Regions from separate parts of the Geobacillus sp. C56-T2 genome, predicted to be linked through region 1. Evidence: predicted binding sites of a transcription regulator. Region 1 holds the regulator's gene; the other holds the start of a gene.
The links. The regulator CtsR, encoded in region 1, represses protease genes until heat stress. The targets are predictions, from matches to a motif close to ATGGTCAATAAAGGTCAAACA.
Positions count from the first base shown of each region.

Region 1 (3,419 bases):
AAATGTTCCCCAACGCCTCGCTCCCTTCGCCGTATGTCCCGCGAACGACAAGACCGAGTTGATTGATCGCCGGAACAATGCGGCTCATTTGCTGCGTCAAGACAAGCGCCGGAAGATGCATCATTACCGAAGCCCGCAACCCCGTCCCCACATTGGTGGGACAGCTTGTCAAATAGCCAAGCCGTTCATCGAAGGCGTAGTTGACATGTCCTTCAATCCAATCGTCCAATTCGCTCGCCGCTTCCAGCGCCTCAGCAAGCTGCAGACCGGGGAACAGGCATTGGATGCGAATATGATCCTCTTCGTTAATCATGATGCTGATTTCTTCGTTCTCCGAGAGCAGGCAGGCGCCAAACGGCGAATCTTCCGCCAAATGGGGACTGATCAAATGTTTTTCCACCAAAACCCTCTTTTCAATTGGCTGAAGCTCCGACATTTTCAACAGCTCGAAACGCCCCGCCTCCCTATAAGAGCGGTGCGCAAACGCCCGCTCGAACAGCGAGACGATTTGTCTTGCCTCCTCGCTGCTGAACAGCGTCGGAAAACGAAAATCAACGATATTGCGCGCCAGCCGGATGCGGCTGCTTAAGACGATATCCGAATCCGGTCCCTCTTGACTCATCCACGAACTGACCGCAGTATTGAAAAATTTCTCAAACGACATGCCGTTACATATCCCCCTCTCCGCGCTGGCGAAGTTCATTTTCCAACGAGCGGATTTGGTCACGCACCTCTGCCGCTCGCTCAAATTCCTCGCGGGCGATCAATTCCTGAAGCTTTTGTTTCAGAGCGGCAAGCTGCTTGCGCAAATGAAGCACGCCCCCTTTTCGCTTCGGAATTTTCCCTGAATGGGCCGTATTGCCGCTATGAAGCCTTTTCAAGATCGGCGGCAAGTAACGGGCAAATGTTCGATAACAATCCGCACAGCCGAATCGCCCAATTTGTGTAAACTGATGATAGGTCATCTGGCATGTCTGGCACTGCAGCAAATCCGGGTTTGGAAACGCGTTCGCCGTCATCTCCTTCACCGGGGCCTCGAAGTTGAGTAAACCCGCCAACAAGTTGTTGAGTGGAAAATCGTCATGGCCATATAACATAAACATATGGCCGTGCTCCCTAGCGCATTGCTCGCAAAGATGAAACTCCGTTTTTTCTCCGTTGACGATTTTCGTAAAATGCATCGTAGCCGGCCGTTGCTTGCATTCTTGGCAAACCAAAGACTTCCCCTCCCCCTATTTATATTTCAGCGACGTCAACATCGCCTTCAGCATGCGCGCTCGCAGTTCATCCCGTTCAGGCAGGTCAATGTATAAAACGGAGCGATCCATGACACTTAACATCATTTTTGCCTCGCGCTCCGAAATCACGTTTTCATCAACGAGACGTTTCACCATATTCTCAGCATTCGACTGGCTGATGCGAGAACCAATGAGCTCAAGCAGCTGATCAATGAGCTGCGCCTCACTTTTTGTCTTTACCTTCATAATCCGAATATACCCGCCGCCGCCGCGTTTGCTTTCAACAATATATCCTCTTTCCAAGGTAAACCTTGTGTTGATGACATAATTGATTTGTGACGGAACGCATTGAAACTTACTAGCGATTTCACTTCGCTTAATTTCTACAATATCTTGATCACTCATATTGAGAACTTGCTTTAAATATTGCTCAATAATGTCGGAAATGTTTGGCACTCTACCTCCCACCTTCCTTACAACCGAACTGCTCAGACGATCAAATCCATCCGTTGACTTTGACTATATTTGACCTTACTTTTACTATATAATGTATGGCGAAAAAATGCAAGCGTTACTGAAAAACAGCGGGCATCTATAGAATATCCTCTTTTTCCAATGGCAAAACGTCAAAAAAAACAGATAAACAAAAAGCACGCCTTTTCTCCGAAAAGAAAAGGCGTGCTAAAAGATCTACTGCCTAGCAGCGACCTACTCTTGCAGGGGCGCTGGCCCCAACTACCATCGGCGCTGGAGGGCTTAACTTCCGTGTTCGGGATGGGAACGGGTGTTTCCCCTCCGCTATCACCACTAGGCAAGCGATTCCGTTTTTCATCAATCATTATACCAGAAAATTAATTCCTGTCAAGAAGGAACTCATTCCTTCAAAACTAGATAACCGTCGGAAGAAGCCGCGTGTCGTACTGTCTAGCTCCGGCCGCCATCGGCTCGCGACGCTTCGGTCCTGCTGTGGTGGCATAGCCTCCTCGCAGGCCCTCCAGCGCGTTTCGCCGATAAGCGGGCGGCCTCCGCTTTTCGCACTGTCTAGCTCCGGCTCGCCGCCGCTCGGGGTCAAATCACCTTCTCCTTCGGGGTGCAAGCACCCCTGCGGGCGAAGAACATTTGCCCGTCGCGGCGAACCGCTCGCCTGCGCTTTTCTAGGTTAAGCCCTCGATCGATTAGTATCCGTCAGCTTCACGTGTCGCCACGCTTCCACCTCGGACCTATCAACCTCGTCATCTTCGAGGGATCTTACTCGCCTAACGCGATGGGAAATCTCATCTTGAGGGGGGCTTCACGCTTAGATGCTTTCAGCGCTTATCCCGTCCGCACATAGCTACCCAGCGGTGCCCCTGGCGGGACAACTGGTACACCAGCGGTGCGTCCATCCCGGTCCTCTCGTACTAAGGACAGCTCCTCGCAAATTTCCTACGCCCGCGACGGATAGGGACCGAACTGTCTCACGACGTTCTGAACCCAGCTCGCGTACCGCTTTAATGGGCGAACAGCCCAACCCTTGGGACCGACTACAGCCCCAGGATGCGATGAGCCGACATCGAGGTGCCAAACCTCCCCGTCGATGTGGACTCTTGGGGGAGATCAGCCTGTTATCCCCGGGGTAGCTTTTATCCGTTGAGCGATGGCCCTTCCATGCGGAACCACCGGATCACTAAGCCCGACTTTCGTCCCTGCTCGACCTGTCCGTCTCGCAGTCAAGCTCCCTTGTGCCTTTGCACTCTCCGAATGATTTCCAACCATTCTGAGGGAACCTTTGGGCGCCTCCGTTACCTTTTGGGAGGCGACCGCCCCAGTCAAACTGCCCACCTGACACTGTCTCCCACCCCGCTAAGGGGTGCGGGTTAGAATTTCAATACCGCCAGGGTGGTATCCCACCGGCGCCTCCACCGAAACTGGCGCTCCGGCTTCTTAGGCTCCCACCTATCCTGTACAAGCGATACCAAAATTCCATATCAGGCTGCAGTAAAGCTCCACGGGGTCTTTCCGTCCTGTCGCGGGAAACCTGCATCTTCACAGGTAGTATAATTTCACCGGGTCTCTCGTTGAGACAGCGCCCAAGTCGTTACACCTTTCGTGCGGGTCGGAACTTACCCGACAAGGAATTTCGCTACCTTAGGACCGTTATAGTTACGGCCGCCGTTTACTGGGGCTTCGGTTCGCACCTTC
Region 1 covers NZ_VJWB01000001.1:93,857-97,275, reverse strand. Annotated here, with positions in the region: gene mcsB (protein-arginine kinase McsB) at 1-664, opposite strand, end outside; gene mcsA (protein-arginine kinase activator protein McsA) at 669-1,217, opposite strand; gene GC56T2_RS00510 (CtsR family transcriptional regulator) at 1,233-1,694, opposite strand; rRNA gene rrf (5S ribosomal RNA) at 1,934-2,050, opposite strand; rRNA gene GC56T2_RS00500 (23S ribosomal RNA) at 2,394-3,419, opposite strand, start outside.

Region 2 (3,419 bases), 830 kb from region 1:
GATCACCGTACCGACATACACGGCGGCAATTTGCCACGCCTCCGCCCATTCCGTTTTTTTTCTCACCGTCTGCCATCTCCTTCTCTTGCCCTCTCTTTTCATTCCATGTATATGTCCGCAGCGGACAAGAAAGACGGCCGAACCGGAGAATGTTCCTCAATAGAAAAAACAGGCTGACCCAAAGGGTTGTCTGCCTTCAAGAATAGAAAAAACGGTGCTGACCCAAAAGGTTGTCTGCCTTCAAGATCGACACAACATATAGTGCTGCAGAAGCAGTCAGCACGTTAGGTAGCAACGAAAGAATGGTAACGAAGACGAGGGTATCCCGATCCTTTTGGGACACCCTCGTCTTCGTTAGTGCGCCATCACTTGTTCGACTTGATGTTCATGCAGGGAGGCCGCTTCGACATGCACTTTCACGGAATACGTTCCCGGCGTAGCAAACGTCACCTCCGCCTGATAGTCACCGTTTCCGGCTTCTTTTGTTTCGACAAACTCATGTTTGTTGTCCGCCTGCCAAATCTCAAAACGGACGGTCGCCTTCGTCAGCGGCTTTCCGTCTTTCATGATGCGAACCGCTAAGGTCGCTGGTTTTCCGGCTGTCACCGAATGGGAAGATAACGACATGGACACACTGTTGTCGTGGTGATGGTCTGCCTCACCGTGCTGATGATCCGCCCCGCCGGACGGGTGGCTGTCCGATTCTCCTTTTTCAGCCGCTTGGCTTGGATTGCCGACGACAACATCTTTTTTCGGCATGTTGTGCATATCGCGCGCCGTCACATGGGCGACAACGGAATACGTCCCCGCTTCGGTGAACGTTTTGGTGACCGAATAGCGCCCGTTGCCATCGCGCTTCGCTTCCAGCATGTCGCGATCGCCGGCGCCGTGCTTCCACACTTCAAATTTTACTTCGCTCGCATCGTCTACTTTTTCACCGCCATACGTCACGACACAAGCGAGCTTCGTCGGCTTGTTCAACTCGATATGATCGGGTATCTCCATCTTCACATCAAGCACAGCCGGCGCTTCTGCCCGCTTATTGTTGTCCGAGCAGGCCGCCGCTGTGAGGCCGATCAACACGGCCGCACACGCTAACGCGAACCGTTTCATGTTCCTGTTCTCCTTTCCATCTAAGAGCTGTCATGCCATTTGCCCGACCGGACAGGTGAACAAAACAGTCTCTTTTTCTGTTTTTCAGTTTATCATAGCTTCGTCCCACCTCTATTAGTCTTCACCATTTTTTCAAAAACATTTCATCGTTATCACAAATTTTTTTGCACAAAACACTTGAAAGTCAAAAAAGGTCAAAGTATAATAAAGTCAGAAGGTCAAAGAAAGTCAAAGTCAAACTACTAGTAACGGAGAAGGGGGTATTCCTCATGCGTTGCCAAGCATGCCAACAACGTGAAGCAACGGTGTTTGTCAACTTGCAATGGAATGGTGAGAAAAAACAGCTTCATCTTTGCCATACATGCTATGAAAAACAAAAACAACAACTGTCGATTCCAATGAACTTCGGCTTTTCGCCGTTTTCGTTTGACGACTGGTTCGCTGGTCATCTGGCGGCGGCCAACGCGCAAGCGGCCGCGCCGGAAACAGCGGCCAAACACCCGCAGCGTCATGGCGGAGGATTTTTGGATCAATTTGGCCGCAACTTGACGCAAATGGCCAAAGCGGGCTTAATCGACCCCGTCATCGGCCGCGACAAAGAAATTGCGCGCGTTATTGAAATTTTGAACCGCCGCAACAAAAACAATCCGGTGTTGATCGGGGAGCCGGGCGTCGGGAAAACGGCGATCGTTGAAGGGCTTGCGCTGAAAATCGCCGAAGGAAACGTGCCGGAAAAATTGTTGAACAAAGAAGTGTACTTGCTTGATGTGGCATCGCTTGTCGCCAATACCGGCATCCGCGGTCAATTCGAAGAGCGGATGAAACGGCTCATCGCCGAACTGCAAGAGCGGAAAAACGTCATCTTGTTCATTGACGAAATTCATCTGCTCGTCGGCGCTGGCGCTGCCGAAGGGTCGATGGATGCCGGCAACATTTTAAAACCGGCGCTCGCCCGCGGTGAACTGCAAGTCGTCGGGGCAACGACGTTGAAAGAATACCGGCACATTGAAAAAGACGCCGCTCTTGAACGCCGCTTCCAACCGGTCATCGTAAACGAACCGACCGTTGACGAAGCGATCGCCATCTTAAAAGGCATTCAACCAAAATATGAGCAGTTCCACCACGTTCGTTATACAGACGAGGCGATCGAAGCGTGCGTTAAACTCGCGCACCGCTACATCCAAGACCGCTTCCTGCCGGACAAAGCGATCGACTTGTTGGACGAGGCCGGTTCGAAAGCGAACTTGCGCCTCGGCCCGACCGATGAAAAACAGCTGCAAGAGCGGCTGATGCAAATCGCGAAAGAAAAAGAACAAGCGGCGAAAGAAGAAAACTATGAGCTGGCGGCGAAACTGCGCGATGAAGAGCTGAAACTGGAGAAACAGCTCGAACAAGGCGTCGCGCAAGAACGCCCGACGGTCGATGTTGCTGACATCGAGCAAATCATCGCCGAGAAAACTGGCATCCCGGTCGGCAAGCTGCAAGCCGATGAAAAAGAAAAAATGAAACATCTCGAAGACAACTTGGCGAAAAAAGTGATCGGCCAAGCGGAAGCGGTGAAAAAAGTGGCGAAAGCCATTCGCCGCAGCCGCGCCGGCTTGAAGGCGAAACACCGTCCGATCGGTTCGTTCTTGTTCGTCGGCCCGACCGGCGTCGGGAAAACGGAGCTCGCCAAAACGCTCGCCGAAGAGCTGTTTGGCACGAAAGACGCCATGATTCGCCTCGATATGAGCGAATACATGGAGAAACATTCCGTCTCGAAGCTGATCGGTTCACCGCCGGGCTATGTCGGCTTTGAAGAAGCCGGTCAGCTGACGGAAAAAGTGCGCCGCCATCCGTACAGCATCATCTTGCTTGACGAGATTGAAAAGGCGCACCCGGACGTGCAGCACATCTTCCTGCAAATTTTGGAAGACGGCCGCTTAACAGACAGCCAAGGCCGCACCGTCAGCTTCAAAGACACGGTCATTATCGCGACAAGCAACGCCGGCGTCACCGACAAAAAAATCACCGTCGGCTTTGAAAAACAAAGCGGCGGCCCATCAAGCGTCCTTGACTCACTCAGCGCTTACTTCAAGCCGGAATTTTTGAACCGCTTCGACGCCATCATCGAGTTCAAGCCGCTCGAAAAAGCGCACTTGCTTGAGATTGTCGACTTGATGCTCGCCGATGTCAAAGCGGCGATGCGCGAACAAGGCATTGAACTCGACGTGACGGAAGCGGCGAAAGAAAAACTGGCCGAACTCGGCTACCATCCGGCCTTCGGCGCCCGCCCGCTCCGCCGCGTCATCCAAGAGCATGTCGAA
Region 2 covers NZ_VJWB01000001.1:924,112-927,530, reverse strand. Annotated here, with positions in the region: gene GC56T2_RS04760 (YkvI family membrane protein) at 1-66, opposite strand, end outside; gene GC56T2_RS04755 (FixH family protein) at 355-1,113, opposite strand; gene GC56T2_RS04750 (ATP-dependent Clp protease ATP-binding subunit) at 1,383-3,419, shown strand, end outside.
Region 2: a site for CtsR is predicted at 1,294-1,314, ahead of GC56T2_RS04750 (ATP-dependent Clp protease ATP-binding subunit). Genes of this name have one in related genera too.